DNA from 3 places in the Kribbella solani genome. Region 1 is predicted to be linked to each of the others. Evidence: predicted binding sites of a transcription regulator. Region 1 holds the regulator's gene; each other region holds the start of a gene.
What was found. Region 1 encodes HrcA, which represses chaperone genes, less so after heat shock. Its sites were predicted from a motif close to TTGGCACTCGNNNNNNNCGAGTGCCAA; they were not measured.
Positions count from the first base shown of each region.

Region 2: the regulator HrcA is predicted to act here: its motif matches at 2,891-2,917, upstream of groL (chaperonin GroEL).
Region 3: the regulator HrcA is predicted to act here: its motif matches at 3,002-3,028, upstream of groES (co-chaperone GroES).

Region 1 is NZ_JACHNF010000001.1:3,175,650-3,182,468, forward strand. Features, by position in the region: gene HDA44_RS14200 (Gmad2 immunoglobulin-like domain-containing protein) at 1-537, shown strand, start outside; gene HDA44_RS14205 (16S rRNA (uracil(1498)-N(3))-methyltransferase) at 538-1,395, opposite strand; gene dnaJ (molecular chaperone DnaJ) at 1,679-2,821, opposite strand; gene hrcA (heat-inducible transcriptional repressor HrcA) at 2,871-3,893, opposite strand; gene HDA44_RS14220 (Gfo/Idh/MocA family protein) at 3,970-5,061, opposite strand; gene HDA44_RS14225 (ThuA domain-containing protein) at 5,178-5,819, opposite strand; gene HDA44_RS14230 (EF-Tu/IF-2/RF-3 family GTPase) at 5,943-6,416, shown strand; gene HDA44_RS14235 (MBL fold metallo-hydrolase) at 6,438-6,819, shown strand, end outside.
Region 2 is NZ_JACHNF010000001.1:6,867,985-6,874,803, reverse strand. Features, by position in the region: gene HDA44_RS31810 (glycoside hydrolase family 6 protein) at 1-1,000, shown strand, start outside; gene groL (chaperonin GroEL) at 1,082-2,707, opposite strand; gene HDA44_RS31800 (MmcQ/YjbR family DNA-binding protein) at 2,952-3,287, opposite strand; gene HDA44_RS31795 (PspC domain-containing protein) at 3,413-3,760, shown strand; gene HDA44_RS31790 (glycerophosphodiester phosphodiesterase) at 3,863-4,828, opposite strand; gene HDA44_RS31785 (ABC transporter ATP-binding protein) at 4,991-6,736, shown strand; gene HDA44_RS31780 (ABC transporter ATP-binding protein) at 6,733-6,819, shown strand, end outside.
Region 3 is NZ_JACHNF010000001.1:6,833,830-6,840,648, forward strand. Features, by position in the region: gene HDA44_RS31620 (GNAT family N-acetyltransferase) at 1-20, shown strand, start outside; gene HDA44_RS31625 (alpha/beta fold hydrolase) at 50-811, shown strand; gene HDA44_RS31630 (THUMP-like domain-containing protein) at 1,062-2,216, opposite strand; gene HDA44_RS31635 (peptidoglycan-binding domain-containing protein) at 2,226-2,846, opposite strand; gene groES (co-chaperone GroES) at 3,158-3,454, shown strand; gene groL (chaperonin GroEL) at 3,607-5,226, shown strand; gene HDA44_RS31650 (GNAT family N-acetyltransferase) at 5,325-5,807, shown strand; gene shbA (RNA polymerase sigma factor ShbA) at 5,929-6,552, shown strand; gene HDA44_RS31660 (hypothetical protein) at 6,545-6,819, shown strand, end outside.

The DNA.
Region 1 (6,819 bases):
GCCGCGCTGAACGCGGTGACGCGGACGAACGACAAGGTGACGGTCGACTTCAAACAGTTGCCGAAGGCGACGCTCGACGCGGATGTCGCGGCCGTCGCGGCCCAGCAGCTCGTGTACACGGTCCAGGGCGCGCTGAACGACGACTCCGTGCCGGTGCAGATCACCCAGGGCGGTCAGGCCGTACCGAAGTTGTTCGGGCAGGTCGACACCAGCATGCCGCTGGGGCGCGAGCAGGCCACGAACGTCCAGGCGCTGGTGTGGATCGACTCGCCGGACCAGGACGCGGTGACGGGTGATCGGGTCACGGTGTCCGGTGTCGCGAACGCGTTCGAGGCGACTGTCAACTATCAGGCGACGAACGTGAAGACGCGGGAGACGAAGAAGAGCTTCACGACTTCCGGGCAAGGGCAGTCGTTCTCGCCGTACAGCTTCCAGCTCACGCTCAGCCCGGGGACGTGGCAGATCAACGTGTACCTGGTGTCGCCGGCCGATGGGCGGGTCACCGACACGGACTCGAAGTCGATCGTCGTGAAGTAGTCAGCGCCAGCGGGACTGGGCGAGCAGGGCCGCCGCGGCCGCTACGCCTGCTGTTGAGGTGCGGAGCACGGTGTCGCCCAGGCGGACCGGGTCGGCGTACGTCGTGAAGGCCGCGAGTTCAGTCGGGGCGATGCCGCCTTCGGGGCCGATGACCAGGACGATGTCACCCGTCGTGGGCGGCTGCAGGGATGCAAGTGGGGTGGTGGCTTCCTCGTGCAGTACGACCGGCAGGGCCGCGCCGGCGAGCAGGCGCGCGACCTCCGCCGTACTCGCGATCGGGGTGACCTCGGCGAACCACGTACGCCGGGACTGCTTGCCGGCTTCGAACGCCCAGGCGCGCCATTTCGCGAGCGTCTTCTCGACCCGCTCGGGGTTGGCGCGGAACTGGCTGCGCTCCGCGTTCCACGGGACGATCACGTCGGCGCCGACCTCGGTCAGCATCTCGACCGCGAGCTCAGCGCGTTCTCCCTTGGGCAGCGCCTGCACCACGACCACGCGCGGATCTGGCGCGGCCGTCGTCCCGCGCTCGTCGACGGCGACCGTCACCCCGCTCTTCCCGGCCAGCACGACCGGCCCCTCGGCCCAGCTCCCCCGCCCGTCGGTCAGCCGGATCCGCTCACCTGTCCCGATCCGCCGCACCACCGCCGCATGCCGCCCCTCCGACCCACCAAGCACCACCTCAGCACCCACCAGCTCGCCGCCCGCCACCTCAGCACCCGCCAGCTCACCACCGGCCGGCTCAGCACCCGCCAGGTCAGCACCCGCCAGGTCAGCACCCGCCAGCTCGCCGCCGGCCAGCTCACCGCCGGCCAGCTCACCGCCGCCCAGGTCGGCGTGAAAGAACACCGCGACACCCATCCGCCCAACTCCTCCCAGATCCCGAGCCAGCAGCTTGCCCCCTGCACCGCTGCTTCGCCACCTGACCGCTTTGCCCATTTGGGAGGTGAACCTCCCAGAGTGCCTCTTCACCACCTGCATGCGGGTGGTGAAGGGGCAACGGCGAACGTTAACCCCTCAAATGGAGATCGGCGCGGGGGCCCGTGTAGGGCGCGGGCCTGTGCGGGGCGGGGTGGGGGTGGACGGGCAGGGTCCGGTGGGCGGTTGGGGTCAGTGGGCGGTTGGGGTCAGTGGGCGGTTGGGGTCAGTGGGCGCCGAAGGCGTCGCGGAGGCGGCCGAAGACGCCCTTGTGGGTGGCTTGGACCTGGCCCTGGGGGCGTTCCTCGTCGCGGGCGACGGCGAGTTGGCGGAGCAGGTCGGCCTGGGCGTCGTCGAGCCTGGTGGGGGTCTCGACGATGACCTGGACGATCAGGTCACCGCGCCCGGCGTGCCGCAGGCGGGGTACACCGCGCGCGGACAGCGTCTGCGTGGTGCCGGACTGTGTACCGGGCCGGACCTCCAGCGGCGTGGTTTCGCCCTCGAGCGTCGGCAGGTCGATCGTCGTACCGAGCGCGGCCGCCGTCATCGGCAACGTGACCGTGCAGTGCAGGTCGTCGCCGTTGCGGGTGAAGATGTCGTGCGGCTCGACCTCGATCTCGACGTACAGGTCGCCGGCCGGGCCGCCGCCGGGACCGACCTCGCCCTGACCGGACAGCTGCACCCGCGTACCGCTGTCGACGCCGCCCGGGATCTTGACCGTGACGGTACGACGGGACCGGACCCGCCCGTCACCGGCGCACTCGACGCACGGGTTCGGGATCGTGGTGCCGAAGCCGCGGCAGTTCGGGCACGGGCGCATGGTGCGTACCTCGCCGAGGAACGACCGCTGCGTGTGCGTGACCTCGCCGCGCCCGTGACAGATCTCGCAGGTGACCGGCTCGGACCCGGCGGCCGCGCCGGACCCGCTACAGGTCGGGCAGAGCACGGCGGTGTCGACCTTGAGCTCACGGGTGGTCCCGAAGGCCGCCTCGGCGAGGTCGATCCGGAGCGGGATCAGCGCGTCCTGACCGCGCCGGGTACGCGGCCGCGGCCCACGGGTCGCGCCGCCGGTCTGGCCGAAGAACGCGTCCATGATGTCGGTGAACGTGAACGCCTGCCCGAAGCCCGCGCCGCCCGGCCCGCCGGCCGCGGCGGCGAACGGATCGCCACCGAGGTCGTGCATCTGCCGCTTCTGCGGGTCGCTCAGGACCTGGAACGCGCGCCCGATCTCCTGGAACTTCTGATGCGCGTCCTCGGAGTCGTTCACATCCGGGTGGTACTGGCGCGCCAGCTTGCGGTACGCCTTCTTGATCTCGTCCGCTGACGCGTCACGGCTGACGCCGAGGACGGCGTAGTAATCGGTGCTCATACTCCAGACCAGGGGGTTGGGAGGATCTTCAGCATATTCGTCTTCACGGTCACGACTCGGCCAGGATCTGGCTGACGTACCGGGCCACGGCACGGACCGCGCCCATCGTGCTCGGATAGTCCATGTGGGTCGGGCCGACGATGCCGAGGGTGGCCAGCGCCTCCGACTTCGACCCGTACCCGGTCGCGACCACCGAGGTGGTCGCCAGCTCCTCGAACGGGTTCTCGTGCCCGATCCGGACCGTCAGGGTCTGCGGATTGGTCGCCTCGCCGAGCAGCTTGAGCAGGATCACGTGCTCCTCCAGCGCCTCCAGCACCGGCTTCACGTTCCGCTCGAAGTCGTCGCCGTACCGGGTCAGGTTGGCGGCGCCGCCGACCGCGATCCGCTGCTCGCCGACCTCGTCGGTGAACGTCTCGAACAGCGTCGTCACGACCGCCGCGACCAGCGACCGGTCGCCCGGCGCGAACAGTTCGGGTACGCCGGCCAGGACCGTCGCCGCGTCGGTGAGCCGCTGCCCGGCGAGGGCAGTGTTCAACCGCGAGCGCAGGTCCGCGATCAGCTGCTCGTCGACATCGTGCGGGTGCTCGACGATCCGCTGCTCGACCCGCCCGTTGCTGGTGATCAGCACGAGCAGGAGCCGCCGCGGGCTCATCGTGACGACCTCGATGTGCCGCACGCTCGACCGGTTCAGTGACGGGTACTGAACGATGGCGACCTGCCTGGTGATCTGCGCCAGCAGCCGCACCGTACGGCGGACGACGTCGTCCAGATCGACCGCCCCGGCCAGGAACGACGTGATCGCCTTCTTCTCGGCGACCGACAGCGTCTTGACCGTGCTCAGCTTGTCCACGAACAACCGGTACCCGGCGTCGGTCGGGATCCGGCCGGCGCTGGTGTGCGGCTGGGTGATGTACCCCTCCTCCTCCAGCGCCGCCATGTCGTTGCGGACGGTGGCCGGCGAGACGCCGAGGTTGTGCCGGTCGACCAGTGCCTTCGACCCGATCGGCTCATGGGTGGCCACGTAGTCCTCGACGATGGCGCGGAGCACATCCAGCTTGCGGTCGTCCAGCACGCGCACCACCCTCTCAGACGTCTCGACAGACCCTCGGGCTCAAGGGCCTTGGCACTCACAAGTTCGGAGTGCCAGTCTAGGCGGTCTCGGGCGACGCTCCCAACGGAACGGCGGCGGGGCGTGCCACAGTGCTCGCCACGTCGAGCGGCTGATCCTGGATGGCCGAGTCGACGAACGACTCCAGTACGTCGAGCACGTGGTATGCCAGCGCTCCGTCGGCGCGATGTGGCGCACCGCTCCGTACGGCCCGCGCCAGGTCCGCGACGCCGACGCCCCGGCCCGCGCCGGCGTACCCACCGGCGACCGGGACCTCGGTCCACTCACGCCGCTCCGGGGTCACGATCTCGACGGTCCCGTCGAACGTGTTCGGGTCCGGTACGGACAGGCTGCCGTCCGTCCCGTGCACCTCGATCCGCGGCAGCCGGCCGGCCCAGACGTCGAACGACATCAGCACTGTGGTCAGTGCGCCCGATTCGTGCTCCAGCACGCCGGTGACATGCGTCGGCACCTCCACGTCGAACACGGTCCCGGCGCGTGGCCCGGTGTGAACCGTCCGCTGCTGCTTCGCCCGGCCCGCGCGGGCGGTGACCCGGACCACCGGGCCGAGCAGCGTCACCAGGCTGGTCACGTAGTACGGCCCCATGTCGAGGACCGGACCGCCGCCCGGCCGGTAGTAGAACTCGGGCGCCGGGTGCCACAGCTCATGACCGGGGGTCACCATGAACGCGGTCGCCGCGTGCGGGGTGCCGATGTCACCACGGTCGATCGCCGCGCGCGCCGTCTGAGTGCCGGTGCCGAGGACCGTGTCCGGTGCACAGCCGATGCGCAGGTCGTTGGCTGCGGCGTACTTCAGCAGCGGTTCCGCTTCGGCGCGATCCATGGCCAGCGGCTTCTCGCCGTACACGTGCTTGCCGGCCGCCAGCGCGGCCTGGTGCACCGCGGCGTGCGCCGCCGGGATTGTCAGATTGATGACAATCTCGACGTCGTCAGCCGCGTACAGCTCTTCCGGCGTCAGCGCGCGGATGCCGTCGCGCCGCGCCGCGATCGCCTCGGCCCGGCTCCGATCGAGATCCGCGACCGCCACGACGTCGACACCGGGAAGCTTGTCCAGGTGATCCAGATACGTGCCGGAGATGACACCCGTCCCAACAATCCCAACCTTCGTCACCCCACCCGCCCCGAGGCTCACCGCACCCGCACCGGCCCCGGGACTGACCGCACCCGCACCCGCACCGGGACTGACCGCACCCGCCCCGGCGCTCACCGCGCCCACTCCGGCGCCGGTCATTTGCTTGCCCACAGCAGGCCGCGCTCGATGATCGTGCGGACCTCGGGGGTCTCCAGGTCGTCCAGTTTGTGTCCGACCGTGCAGACGAAGACCTTGCCTTCGCCCCAGGTCCGCGTCCAGATCACTGGCATCACCGCGCCTTCGATCCACGGGTAGTCCGGGTGCGCCTCGAAGGTCGTCGTCGCGAGCACATTGTTCGTCGGGTCGGCGTGGACGTAGTACTGCTCGGTGTGTACGTCGAAATGCGCGATGTTGTCGACAATCGGATCGTCGGCAATGATGTCGACGCGGTAGTCGGTGAACCCGTGCGGATGCGAGATGAACTGCCCGCCGGTGATGAAGCTGTACTCGGCGTTCTTCCGGAACGAGTCGGCGATCCCACCGTGCCACCCGGCGAACCCAGTGCCGCGCCGGATCGCCGCGTCCAGGCCCTTGAAGTGGTCCGGCTCGATCTCGCTCATCGTCACGCACTGCACGATCAGGTCCACGCCGTCGAGGTCGAGGTACGCCTCGGTGCTGCCGGAGACGGTCACCTCGTACCCGTTCTGCTCCAGGAACGGGATGAACAAGTCGGTCGCCTCGACCGGGGAGTGCCCTTCCCAGCCGCCCCGCACCACCACAGCACGTCGTGTCGTCACACCGGCCACCCTTCGAAAGTTTCGAAACTCCGATCGGAACAGTTGCGACGATAAGTCGGCCGGACCGGGCTTGCCAACCATCCGGCCCAAGGGATGGGCCGCCACGGGCACTAGGCTCGGAAGATGAGCTGGAAGTTCTGGAAGCGGGAAGCGAATCCGATGGACCCGCAAGAGATGCTCGCGCGCGGTCACGCGGACAGCTCCGCGCCACGATCACACGACGGGCGTCCGCCTCAGGACGGATTCCTGCCGCAGGACGGATTCCCGCCGCAGGACGGGTTCGCGCCGCGAGAGGGGTTCCCGCCTCGGCCGCAGGATGCCCTGCCGGTCGGGTCGTTCGGGTTGGCAGTGGAGGACGTTTTCTCGATCACCGGGCGCGGGACGGTCGCGACCGGGCGGGTACGGACCGGGACGGTGTCGGTCGGTGAGCAGTTGATCGTCAACCGGGACGGGCAGCCACTGCTCCAGGTCGAGGTGACCGGGATCGAGATGTTCCGCCGGACCGTCAAGACCGCGAAGGCCGGTGACAACATCGGTCTGCTGCTACGCGGCATCAAGCGGGACCAGGTACTCAAGGGCGACGTCCTGAGCAAATAGCCGGCAAGTAGGGTCTGACCCATGAGCGCTTGGGCCGAAGTCGGCGACCGCACCTGGGTCCGCCGGTACGACGAATGGGATCTGAACGTCGGCCTGGTCGTCGGCGCCGACGGCGCGCTGGTGATCGACACCCGCGCCAACGCGGCCGAGGCCGAGCAGCTCCGCGAACACATCCGTGAGCTCACCGACCAGCCGGTCAAGTGGGTCGTCAACACGCACGCCCACTTCGATCACGTGGCCGGCAACAGCGTCTTCACCGAAGCGACCGTCTACCTGCACGAGAACGCCGCCGCCGAGGAGAACCTGGCCGGCACCACGTTCGCCGCCGCCAAGGTGATCGACCTCGGCGACCGCCGCGCCGAGCTGCTGCACGTCGGCAACGCGCACACCTCCGGCGACATCG
Region 2 (6,819 bases), 3.7 Mb from region 1:
TTCGCGCCTGCCGCACCGGGCCGCGCGTTCGCTGACCGCCCATCGGCCGCACCCGGTCGCACGTTCGCTGACCGCCGGCCTGCTGCTGACCGCCGCACTGTTCGTCTTCGGCCGGCCCGCGACCGGACTGGCCGAAACGACCGGCGACCCGGTGCGGCTGACGCACGGGTTGTACGTCGACCCGGCGTCGGCGGCCGCCGCGTACGCACGCCGGCACCCGGAGGACACCGCGCTCGCGTCGAAGATCGCGGGTCAGCCGTCGGCGCGCTGGATCGGAAGCTGGAGCGGCGAGGCGAAGGCTGCAGTCACGGCGTACACGACCGCGGCTGACCGGGCCGGGAAACTGCCGGTGCTGATCACCGACAACCTGCCCGGCCGGCAGTGCGGGATCGGCGGCGGGGCGACGACCGACGCCGCGTACCGAAACTGGATCACGGCCGTGTCGGACGGGATCGGAGCCCGGCCGGCGATCGTCGTACTCGAACCGAACGCGCTGGCCGGACTCGACTGTTACCCGGCGGCGCAGTGGGACGGGCGGATCGCGATGCTCAAGTACGCGGTGGGGCTGCTCGCCGCGAAGAACCCGAACACGTGGGCGTACCTCGACGCCGGCACCGTGAGCTCGGCCGGCGCGAAGGAGATCGCCCGCCGCCTGCGCCTCGCCGACGTCGGCAAGATCCGCGGGTTCGCGCTGAACACGGCGGACTACTTCAGTACCGAACAGTCCACCGCGCGGGGCAACGAGATCCTCACCGCGCTCGGCGGTGGTACGCACTTCGTCATCGACACCAGCCGCAACGGCAACGGTTCCGACGGCAGCTCCTGCAACCCACCCGCCCGCAAACTCGGCGCACCCCCGGCCACCGCCCCGGCCCCCGCCGACCTGCACCTCTGGCTCCGCACCCCCGGCGAATCCGACGGCCCCTGCGGCCTCGCCCCCACCCTTCCCACCCGTACCTTCTCCCCCGTCCTCGCCCACCACCTGATCACCGGCACCTGATCGCGGCCCCGGAACAGCAAGCGGCCCCGAGCATGTGCTCGGGGCCGCTTGGGGTACTGCGGGTGCTGTCGGACTACTGGATCAGAAGTCCATGCCGCCCATGTCCGGCGCGCCACCCGGAGCGGCCGCGGCCTTCTCCGGCTTGTCGGCGATGACGGCCTCGGTGGTGAGGAACAGGGCCGCGATCGACGCCGCGTTCTGCAGCGCGGACCGGGTCACCTTGGCCGGGTCGATGATGCCGGTGGCGATCAGGTCGACATACTCACCGGTCGCGGCGTTCAGACCGTGACCCGGCTCGAGGTTGCGAACCTTCTCCACCACGACGCCACCCTCGAGGCCGGCGTTCACGGCGATCTGCTTCAGCGGGGCCTCGACGGCCTGACGCACGATCTGCGCGCCGGTCGCCTCGTCACCCACGAGCTCCAGCTTCTCGAACGCCGCCACGGACGCCTGCAGAAGAGCGACGCCACCACCGGCGACGATGCCCTCCTCGACGGCCGCCTTCGCGTTGCGAACGGCGTCCTCGATGCGGTGCTTGCGCTCCTTCAGCTCGACCTCGGTGGCCGCGCCGACCTTGATCACCGCGACGCCACCGGCCAGCTTGGCCAGCCGCTCCTGCAGCTTCTCGCGGTCGTAGTCGGAGTCCGACTTCTCGATCTCGGCGCGGATCTGGTTCACCCGGCCGGCGATCTGGTCCGCGTCGCCCTCGCCCTCGACGATGGTCGTCTCGTCCTTGGTGACGACGATCTTGCGGGCCTGGCCGAGCAGCTCCAGGTCGACCGAGTCCAGCTTCAGACCGACCTCCTCGGAGATCACCTCGCCGCCGGTGAGGACGGCGATGTCGACCAGCATGGCCTTGCGGCGGTCACCGAAGCCCGGCGCCTTGACGGCGACGGCCTTGAAGGTGCCCTTGATCTTGTTGACGACCAGGGTGGCCAGCGCCTCGCCCTCGATGTCCTCGGCGATGATGGCCAGCGGCTTGCCGGTCTGCATGACCTTCTCCAGCACCGGGACCAGGTCCTTGATGCTCGAGATCTTGCTGTTCACGATCAGGATGTAGGGGTCGTCGAGGACCGCTTCCATCCGCTCCGTGTCGGTCACGAAGTACGGCGAGATGTAGCCCTTGTCGAAGCGCATACCCTCGGTGAGCTCGAGCTCGAGGCCGAAGGTGTTGCTCTCCTCGACGGTGATGACGCCTTCCTTGCCGACCTTGTCCATCGCCTCGGCGATGATCTGGCCGACCTGGTTGTCCGCCGCCGAGATGGACGCGGTCGACGCGATCTGCTCGCGGGTCTCGACGTCCTTGGCCAGCTTGAGCAGCTGCTCGCTGACCGCCTCGGTGGCCTTCTCGATGCCCTTCTTCAGGCCCATCGGGTTGGCGCCGGCGGCGACGTTGCGCAGCCCCTCGCGGACGAGGGCCTGGGCCAGCACGGTGGCGGTGGTCGTACCGTCACCGGCGACGTCGTCGGTCTTCTTGGCAACTTCCTTGACGAGCTCGGCCCCGATCTTCTCGTACGGGTCCTCGAGCTCGATCTCCTTGGCGATGGAGACACCGTCGTTGGTGATCGTGGGGGCGCCCCACTTCTTCTCCAGCACGACGTTGCGGCCCTTCGGGCCGAGCGTCACCTTGACGGCGTCGGCGAGGGTGTTCATTCCCCGCTCGAGGCCGCGGCGCGCCTCTTCATCGAAAGCAATCAGCTTGGGCATTCTCCGCGAGTCCTCCCGCGTCGAGTCTTTGTGGTTCAGCCGGCTCCGATGCCCGCGACGGACGGCACCAGGGTCGCGACGCTCATGTCCCGCCACGCTCCGGCACCTCATCGAGGCCGTCTTCTTACACACTCCGGCGAGCCGAGCAGTTATCACTCTCACCCGTGGAGTGCTAACCAAGTATTAGCACTCGCCCCACCCGAGTGCAAGCCAGCCCCCGCGCGGCGTCAGGCGGCTGCCCCGGTCAAGCCGTCAGTTGGGCGATCAGGTACTTGGGGGCGGTTAGGCGCCAGGCTTCGGTTATCAGTTCTTGGAGTTCTTCGGGGTCGGCGTGGGGGAGGTTGATTTCCAGCCAGGCGAAGCGGCCGCCGGACCAGGAGGGGGTGAAGACGTCGGGGTTCTCGGCGACCAGGGCCTCCTGTTCCTCGCGGAGTGCTTTCAGGTGCATTCGGGTCTGGTCCTCGGACAGGTACGCGAAGCTCTTGTTGCGGACCTTGAAGACCGGTTGGCCGGCCCAGCCCTCGTGCTCCTCCGCACCGGGCAACTCACTCATCACCTTCACCACCGCCGCCATGTCCATACTTCCCAACGCTAACGACCCGCACCGACAGTCCTGGGTCAGCCGGAAGTCGTCAGGGGTGGGTCAGGGGTGGGTCGGTGCCGATCCGGATGTGGTGGAGGGCGCCGGGGCGGGAGAGTAGAGCCATGACGAACTCCAACGCACCGTTTCAGAACCTGTCCGGCAAGATCCTGCGGCGGTCCGCCAACCAGCGGATGCTGTCGGGTGTCTCCGGTGGTATCGCCGAGTACCTGAACGTCGACGTCACGCTGGTCCGGCTCGGCTGGGTCGGGCTGACGCTGATCACCGGTGGTGCCGCCATGATCGGGTACGCGGTCGCCTGGATCGTGATTCCCGAGTCCGACGGCAAGGCCGTGTGGCAGAACGTTCAGCAGACGGTCAACCACAACCAGAACACGACCGAGAACGACATCGCCGCCCGCCTCTACGACGACACCAGCAACAACACCGGCACCAAGCCCCCGGCGGCGTGACGGTCACTGCGCCGGCACCGCGCCAACCCTGTGCCGGCACGGACGCAGCACCCACGGCCACTCTGGCGGGGTGACCACAGCCAGCGGTCACCCCGCTGCCGCTCACACGTTGAGCGCAGCTCCTCGTAGTACGGCAACAGCCTGGTCAGGGTGGTCAGCGAAGACGCCCTGCAGCCCCAGCGCGGCGAACCGGGTGACTTCGGTAGCGAAGTCAGTCGCGGTAGGTAGGAAGCGCCGCTCCGCCCGGAACGTCCAGGCCTGCACCGCCAGACCGGCACGGTGTGCCTGATCAACCAGACGAGTCGGCTCCCCCAGACACCCGTCAGCAGTTCGCGGAATCACCAGGTCCTTGTGCGGCGCCAGCACCTGCGCGTACGTAGCGACCTCCCGCAACCCGGACGGTGCAAGCAGATCAGCGTACGAGCGACCGTCACCAGTACGCAGGAAGTCGTTCGGTGCGCTCTCCGAGTCGATCAGCTGTACCAGCGGTACCCGCGTCATCACCGCCAGCCGACGCAGACTGGTCGGTTCGAACGACTGCACCATGATCTCGTCCGCACGCAGTCCCAGTGCCACGATCCGCTCGGTCAGTAGCTCCTCCAGTGGCAGACCGAGCCGCCGGAAGTACGCCGGGTGCTTCAGCTCGGGGATGACCCCGATCGGCCGCCCGAGCCGCGCCGACTCGCGCCGGGCCAGGGCTACCACCTCGTCGAAGGTCGGTACCTCCTCCAGCCCGTCGTACGCCGTGTTGCTCGCCCGCAGCGCCGGCATCCGCTCCTTGGCGCGCAGCGTCCGCAGCTCCGCGTACGTGAAGTCCTCCACGAACCAGCCGGTAACAGCCGTCCCGTCGACGATCTTGGTGATCTTCCGGTCCGCGAACACCGGGTGATCAGCCACGTCAGTAGTACTGGAGATCTCGTTCTCGTGCCGGCAGACCAGGACGCCGTCCAGCGTGGCTACCAGGTCGGGCTCCAGGTAGTCGGCGCCCTGTACCGCTCCCAGCCGGTACGCGGCCGGTGTGTGTTCCGGGCGGTAGCCACTCGCTCCCCGATGCGCGATCACCAACATGGTTCCAGGACAGGGGCCGCAGATTGCCCGGTGGGAACCCGTTGCCCAACGCAAGGTGAAGCTCTACCGACCGTCACCGTCACCGCGTGTACCGGCGGCCGCACGCGCGCGGAGCTAATTCGCATGCGAACTGTCAGTGGCGCGACCTAGCCTGAAGAAGCCATGAGACATCTGCCGCTCGCCGATCCCGGCGTCCCGAACCATCGCTCGCCGGCCCGCTACCTGTGGTGGGTCGCCCGCGGGCAGTCCCGTACGCTCGCCGGCGGGATGGCGTTCGGCATTCTCTGGATGGGCGCGCAGGCGTTCATCCCGGCGATCCTCGGCCGGGCCATCGACGAGGGGGTCGCGGCCGGCGACGGCAAGCGGTTGCTGCAGTGGACCGCCCTGCTCTTCGCGGTCGGCGTGGTGCAGGCGGTCGCCGGCATCATGCGGCACCGGTTCGCGGTCACCAACTGGCTCACCGCGGCGTACCGGACGGTCCAGGTGGTGACCCGGAAGTCGGCGGACCTGGGCGCGACGCTGCCGAAGCACCTGGCCACCGGAGAGGTTGTCAGCGTCGGCGCCGGCGACCTGTCGTACATCGGTAACCTGATGGAGATCTCGGCCCGGTTCGCCGGCTCGATCGTGGCGTTCTTCGTGGTCGCGGTGATCCTGCTGTCGTCGTCGACCACGCTCGGTCTGGTGGTACTGATCGGCGTACCGGTGATGCTCTTCTGCCTCGGCCCGATGCTCCGGCCGCTGCACCGGCGCCAGTCCGCGCAACGCGAGGCGGTCGGCGAGCTGAACTCATTGGGCTCCGACATCGTCGCCGGTCTGAGGGTGCTGCGTGGCATCGGCGGTGAAGAGTCGTTCTCCCGGCGGTACCGGACGGAGTCGCAGCAGGTCCGGAAGGCCGGTGTGCGGGTGGCCGGCATCCAGTCCGTGCTGGACGCCGCCCAGGTGCTGCTACCGGGCATCTTCGTGGTGCTGGTGGTCGGTCTGGGCGCGCACTTCGCGCTACGCGGTCAGCTCAGCCCGGGGTCACTGGTTGCCTTCTACGGGTACGCGACGTTCCTGGTACTACCGCTCCGGACAGCGACCGAGTTCGCCAACCAGCTGATGCGCGGTCTGGTCGCGGCCGGTCGAGTGAACCGGGTGCTGAAGCTCAGGCCGGACATCACCGACCCGGAGCAGCCAGTGCGGCTGCCGGAAGCCGGTGACCTGGTCGATCCGGTGTCTGGCGTACGCGCACGGGATGGTCTGCTCACTGCGATCGTCTCCGCCGAGCCGGACACCTACGCCGTACTAGCTGACCAGCTGGGCCGCTACGACGACACCAGCGAAGTCCGGTACGGCGGTGTGACGCTGGCCAGTGCGACACGGGCGGACGTACGCGAGCGGATCCTGGTCAGTGACACCAGCTCCCAGCTGTTCACCGGCCTGCTGCGTACTGAGCTGGACCCGGACGGCCGGCGTACTGACGAGGAACTGATGACCGCGATGCGTACGGCGTCGGCCGAGGACGTGCTGGTCGCACTACCGGACGGACTGGACTCGGAGGTCGAGGAGAAGGGCCGCTCGTTCTCCGGTGGGCAGCGGCAACGACTGGTACTTGTCCGCGCTCTACTCGCTGACCCGTCCGTACTCGTGCTGGTCGAGCCGACATCGGCTGTGGACGCACACACCGAGGCACGGATCGCGGACCGGCTGCGCGACCACCGGGCCGGCCGCAGCACCGTCGTACTGACCGCCAGCCCACTGCTGCTGGACCGGGTCGACGAGGTGATCTTCGTAGCGGCCGGTCGGGTGGCGGCGGTCGGCAGGCACCGCGAGCTACTCGACTCCAACCCGCGCTACCGCCGGACCGTGACCCGCCAGACCGACGACGAGACAGAACCCGAGACCGAGGAAGAGGAGGCCCTGCGATGAAACAGATCCTGCCCGTCGCCGGGTCGGCCGAGATCCGTCGGCACGCGCGTCGGCTGGCGCGCCGGCATCCCCGTACGCTGCTG
Region 3 (6,819 bases), 3.7 Mb from region 1:
AGTTGTACGGCCGGCAGTGAGTACACCGGGGGCGCGGCCGGCTGCGAGGGTGCCGGGGGTCGACCTGGTCCGGAACCCGCCCGGGGCTTCGGATCTGGTGCTGTTGGCGCATGGGGGTGAGGAGGAGTCGCTCGGGAATCCGCATTCGTGGCGGCCGGCGCTGCTCCGGATGTGGCCGTTCGCGGTGGCTGCACGGTCGGCGGCACCGGGGGCAGCGGTTGGCTTCATGCGCTACCGCTACCGCGGCTGGAACGCTACCGCAGCTGACCGGTTTGACCCGCCTCACCCGGCCGCCCGCGCGGTGGCTGATCCGGTGGTTGATCTTCGGGCTGTGTTGGATCAGCTGCCTTCGGTTGTGCGCCGGGTGCTTCTGATCGGGCATTCGATGGGTGGGCGGGCAGTGGTTGCCGCCGGTGATCACGCGCGGGTGGCTGGGGTGCTTGCGCTGGCGCCCTGGTTGCCGGTGGGGGAGCCGCTGGTTGGGCTGCGGGCGCCGGTGATGTTCGCGCATGGGGCGGATGACACGATCACCGATCCGGCGGCGACGATGGCGTACGCGGCGCGGGTGCGGGCGGCGGGCACACCCGTGCGCACGTACTTGCTGGCCGGCGAAGACCACGCGATGCTGCACCGCTCCGGCGACTGGAACCGCCTGGTAGCAGACTTCATCCGCTCAGCCCAGGACAGTCAAGAGCTGTCCGGCAGCCAGGAGTTGCCGGAAACCAACCGTGGTCTCCAGGCAGCAACTGTTGGAGAGATCGCACTGGCGCGGTTCCGCTTGCCAGTGCGGGAACGCTTCCGGGTGGGGTGAAAGCAGAGGCCTGGGGGTGGTGCGTACCGCTTGCTCCCCAGGTGAACGGTCAGCGGCCAACCGGTTCCGTCCTCCAGCCTGCCGAAGCCAGGTGAACGCCGGGCGTTGCCTGGATGACCGGTTAGTGGCGGGTCTCCGGGGAGCGCGGCAGCGGACGCAGCACCTCGCCCGCCGGCAAGTCACCCGGAGACCCGCACGCGAGTCGATCATATGTTCGAATACAACTCGAACGCAAGTCCCACGGTGAATTTCAGCCGGTGATCCGGCGGCACGAGTACGCGGTGGCGTCGCGGCCGATGCGGGTGATGATCAGGGTCGCGGACGCCTGACCTTTCGGGGCGAGCTTCTTGCGCAGCTGGGCCGGATCGAGATCGACACCGCGCTTCTTGATCTCCAAGGTGCCGATTCCCTGCGTACGGACCCACGTACGCAGGGCCTTCTCCTTGTACGGCAGCTCTTCGAGCACTTCGTACGCCGACGCGAGTGGGGTCCGGGTGTACTTGGCTGCTGTGACATAGGCGATGCGCGGGTCCAGTAGCCAGCCGTACACTGCCGCGGCAACCGCGGTGACCAGACCGGCGCGTACTACGGCACCGTCCGGTTCGTAGATGTACTGGCCGACTGGGCCGGCGTCAGCCTCCGGTGCGTCCGAGACAGTCACTTCGCCTGGCAGCAGGGTCGCGCGGCGCGGCTTGCCTCCGTACAGCGCACCGGACCAGAGCGCAGCCTCCTTCACCTCGCCGGAGTCGCTGATCCACTCGGCCTCTACGTCCGGTGGGATCGCATCGTGCGGAATGCCCGGTGCGACCTTCACGCAGGCTGTTCGCTGCAGTAGGCCGGTGACAAACGACCAGGGTGGCGAGTAGGCGTTGTGGTCGAACACCCGCCGTCCGTCTGCTCGCCGCGCTGGGTCCGCGAATACCACGTCGTACGGCGTGAGGTCTGTGGACTCCGCGTCGCCTACCAGTACCTGTCCGGTCAGTCCGAGGGCGGTGAGGTTGGCGCGGGCGGTGGCTGCTGTTTCCGGGTCGCGTTCAATGCCAGTGACCTGCAGTCCGGCGCGGGCGGCGCTGATCAGGTCGCCACCGATTCCACAGCCCAGATCGACCACGCTGGCTCCGGGGAGGGCGGCTGCGATGCGAGCAGCTCGGTGCGTACCCACGGTGGTTCTGGTGGCTTGTTCCAGGCCGTCCGGGGTGAAGTACATGCGGTCTGCGTCCGTACCGAACTTGGCGATCGCGCGGTGGCGCAGTGCGGCTTGGGTGACCGCGGTCGTGACCAGCGCAGCGTCGTACCGGCGTCGCAGCTTCTCCACCAGCTGCAGCTCGCCACCGGGCCGGTACTCGCTGCACGCGGCCGCCAGTACCTCGGCGCCTGGTCCGTCCAGCAGGGCAGTGACAGTCACCCGGCAACTCTAGAGGGGACTGGAACAGCTCCTGCTCCAAGTGCGGGTCCCCATCGAGTACAGCCGCCAGTTCATCGCCGACCGCGTCTTGGGACCGTAGATGCCATCCACGGTGAGGTTGTGGCGGCGCTGGACCGTCTTGATCGCCGCCCGGGTGTTGCTGCCGTAGATGCCGTCGACAGCCAGCTTGGTGCCGTAGCAGAAGTTCAGGTTGCGCTGCAGTACCCGGATGGCCGTGTCGGGGTCGCCGGAGCGGTTGGAGCCGCGATAGGGCTTGTCGCCGTACATCAGGTTGCAGTTGGTGCTCGCACTGTCCAGAAGCGTCGGCAAGGGGATGCCCCAGCTGCGGTTCACTGGTACGAGCCGAGCCGACCGGCACTGCGGTAGCGCGGCGGCCGCCTTCAGCTCGGCGGCGGTCGCGTCATGGGAGCCGGACTGGTCAGTGGCCTTGTTCGCTGTCTTGCCGGCTGCTTTGTCGGCTGCTTTCGGTGCGGCGGCGCCGGCCTGATTCGCGGCGCGGTGTTTCGACGCGTTCGCGGCGACCGCGCCGAGGCCGAGCGCGCCGACGGCGGCCAGCACCATCAACACCCGGCCGGACACCTTCGGCAACGCCGGAAGCTTGAACGCCATGGGCTCCTCCACACCGTTCCCGGAGACCGCTCCGGACGGACATTTCCAGCAGAACGGTCCCATGCCGGAGGGGTCCGCGCCCAGCGCCTGACCACATTCCGTACCCGTTCCGTGCCCGTTCGTACCCGCCCGGGCATCGGCTCGGCCGAGAAACCTTGGCACTCGAGTTGACCGAGTGCTAATCGCGGCCTAGATTCGGTGTTGGCACTCTCCCCCGGAGGGTGCCAGCGGTCCGGCCTCTGACCCCCGCGACGGCAGGGGAGCGCGACCACCTCGAAAAGACAAGCGAATTCGACCGTGGAGGTCAGCAAGTGTCGGTCACGATCAAGCCGCTCGAGGACCGTGTCCTCGTCGCGCCGCTCGAAGCCGAGCAGACCACGAAGTCCGGCCTGGTGATCCCGGACACCGCCAAGGAGAAGCCGCAGGAGGGCGAGATCCTCGCCGTCGGCCCGGGCCGGATCGACGACAACGGCAACCGCGTCCCGCTGGACGTCGCCGTCGGCGACAAGGTCATCTACTCCAAGTACGGCGGCACCGAGGTCAAGTACGACGGTCAGGACTACCTGATCCTGGGCGCCCGCGACATCCTCGCAGTCGTCAGCAAGTGACGAACCACCGCTGTTCCTGACCGACACCGCCCCGGAGCCCCAGGCGCCGGGGCGGAGTGGGTTCCGGCCGGCCGCTCCGGCGGCCCGGCCGGGGAACGGCGGCCGGCTCGTTGCCTGCACCGAAGACATTCAGAAAAGGACTGGTTCTCTTCATGCCGAAGATCCTCGAGTTCGACGAGAACGCGCGGCGCGCGCTGGAGCGCGGCGTCGACAAGCTCGCGAACACGGTCAAGGTGACGCTGGGGCCGAAGGGCCGCTACGTCGTCCTGGACAAGAAGTGGGGCGCCCCGACCATCACCAACGACGGTGTCACCGTCGCCCGTGAGGTCGAGCTGGACGACCCGTTCGAGAACCTTGGTGCGCAGCTCACCAAGGAGGTCGCCACCAAGACCAACGACATCGCCGGTGACGGCACCACCACCGCGACGGTGCTGGCGCAGGCGCTGGTGCACGAAGGCCTGCGGGCGGTTGCCGCGGGCGTCAACCCGATGGGCCTCAAGCGCGGTATCGAGGCGGCCGTCGAGGCCGTGTCGGCCAAGCTGGTCGAGACCGCCCGTCCGGTGGACGACAAGGGCGACATGGCCCACGTCGCCACCATCTCCGCCCGGGACGCCGAGATCGGCAGCCTGATCGCGGACGCGTTCGACAAGGTGGGCAAGGACGGTGTGATCACCGTCGAGGAGTCGAACACGTTCGGCACCGAGCTCGAGTTCACCGAGGGCATGCAGTTCGACAAGGGCTACATCTCGCCGTACTTCATCACCGACGCCGAGGCCGGCGAAGCGGTGCTGGAGGACCCGTACATCCTGATCCACCAGGGCAAGATCTCCGCGATCGCGGACCTGCTGCCGCTGCTGGAGAAGGTCGTGCAGTCCGGCAAGGCGCTGCTGATCATCGCCGAGGACGTCGAGGCCGAGGCGCTGTCCACCCTGGTGGTGAACAAGATCCGCGGCAACTTCACCTCCGTCGCCGTCAAGGCGCCGGGCTTCGGTGACCGCCGGAAGGCGATGCTGGAGGACCTGGCCGCGCTCACCGGCGCGCAGGTCGTGGCCCCGGAGGTCGGGCTGAAGCTCGACCAGGTCGGCCTCGAGGTGCTCGGTTCGGCCCGCCGGATCGTGGTCTCGAAGGACAACACCACCGTCGTCGAGGGCGCCGGCAAGGCCGACGACATCGACGGCCGGGTGAACCAGATCAAGGCCGAGATCGAGCGCACCGATTCCGACTGGGACCGGGAGAAGCTGCAGGAGCGGCTGGCCAAGCTGGCCGGTGGCGTCTGCGTGATCAAGGTCGGCGCGGCCACCGAGGTCGAGCTGAAGGAGAAGAAGCACCGGATCGAGGACGCGGTGTCCGCGACCCGGGCCGCGATCGAGGAGGGCATCGTCGCCGGCGGCGGCTCCGCGCTCGTGCACGCGGCCACCGTGCTGGACAGCGGTCTCGACCTGGCGGGCGACGAGCTCGCCGGCGTCCGGATCGTCCGCAAGTCGGTCGTCGAGCCGCTGCGCTGGATCGCCGAGAACGGTGGCTACGAGGGTTACGTCGTGACCTCGAAGGTCGCCGAGCTCGAGGTCGGGAGCGGCTTCAACGCGGCCACCGGCGAGTACGGTGACCTGCTGGCGCAGGGCGTCCTGGACCCGGTCAAGGTGACCCGGTCCGCGCTCGCCAACGCCGGTTCGATCGCCGCGCTGCTGCTCACCACCGAGACCCTGGTGGTCGACAAGCCCGAAGAAGAAGAGCCCGCCGCGGCCGGTCACGGCCACGGTCACGGTCACTGACCTTCAGGCAGCTAGTTCGACAGCACAGCACACACACAGCACCGCCCGGCAGGCAACTGCCGGGCGGTGCCGTGTTTTCGGGAACTAATGTGCGTCTGGTGACAGATTCTTTCCGCGAAGGCGGCGTACGGGTCCGGGAACGCCGTGACGAGGACCTCGACGTATGTGCCGAACTGCTCCGGGTGGTGCATGAACAAGCCGGGTACCCGATCAACTGGCCGGCTCATCCGCGCGGGTGGCTGACGCCCGCGAGCCGGCTCGGATGCTGGGTCGCGGAGCTCGACGGCCGGGTCGTCGGGCACGTTGTGCTGACGGCGGTGGGGGAGCGCGCCGAGGTGGAGCGGCTCTTCGTGGACCCGACGGTGACCCGGAAGGGGATCGGGCGCCGGTTGCTCGACCACTGCGTGACGGCCGCCGCCGGCTTCGGGCGGGAGCTGTCGCTCGAGGTGGTGGACAACCGCGGCGCCGCCGTACATCTCTACCGGCGCGCGGGGTGGACCGAAACCACCCGTACGCCGATCGACTGGGGCGGCGAACATGCGACAGAACTGATCCGTTTCAGCCCACCCGCGCGTACCTGACCCGTCAGTAGTGACGGATCGTGATCAAACGAGGGACTGGATCACGCCCAGCCACTAGGCAACAAGAGTTGAGCGCCGTACCATCTTTCAGGCTGACCGGTCTGACACGAGGGGGCGAGGGGTGACCGAGGTCCGAGTACCTGACACCCACGACCGGGTCGAGCTCAGGGATCTTGCCGCGCTGGCCGGCGACGGGGACCGTACAGCTCTCAACGACCTGCTCACCAGGGTGCGCGCTGTGGCGCACCGCTACGTACGGTCCCGGTTGTGGACCTATCCCGGCGGCGCCGACATGGTCGACGACGTCGCGCAAGAGGTATGTGTCGCGGTGTTCGGCGCGCTCAGCCGGTACCGGGACGAGGGGAGGCCTTTCGAGGCTTTCGTCTACGGCATCGCGGCCCGCAAGGTCGCCGATGCCCAGCGTGCGTTCGCGGTCGCCGACGTCTCGACGCCGGACCTGCCGGACGGCGCGGACGAGTCACCGACGCCGGAGGAGCGCGCGGTTCGGCAGTCCGAGGTCCAGCACATCATCGGCCTGCTGGACAAGCTGCCGGAAAAGCTGCGGGAGATCCTGCGCCTTCGCGTCGTCGCGGGGTTGTCAGCCGAGGAGACCGGCCGGGCACTGGGAATGACACCGGGGGCGGTGAGGGTCGCACAGCATCGGGCGTTGAACACGCTCAGGGGGTACGTGGGGCATGAAGCACAGCTGGAACGAGGAAGAGCAGGGGAGGGGCATCATGGCTGACCGTTTCGATCTGGACGCGATCGAGTCCGATGACGCGCTGCTCGATCTGCTCGCCGCCGGTGGGGAGTCCGCCCGCTCGGCGGGCGAGCGCGACCCGGCCGTCCAACTGCTGGCCGAGCTCCGGCTGGCGGTGGAGGTCGAGGACGAGCTCCCGGTGGAGACCATCGACGATCCGGAGAGCTTCCTGGCGCGGTGCGCCGCGCTCAACCCGATCACCGACCCGTTCGCCCGCAAGGTGGCGACCCGGGGGCTGGCGCTCGGGGTGGC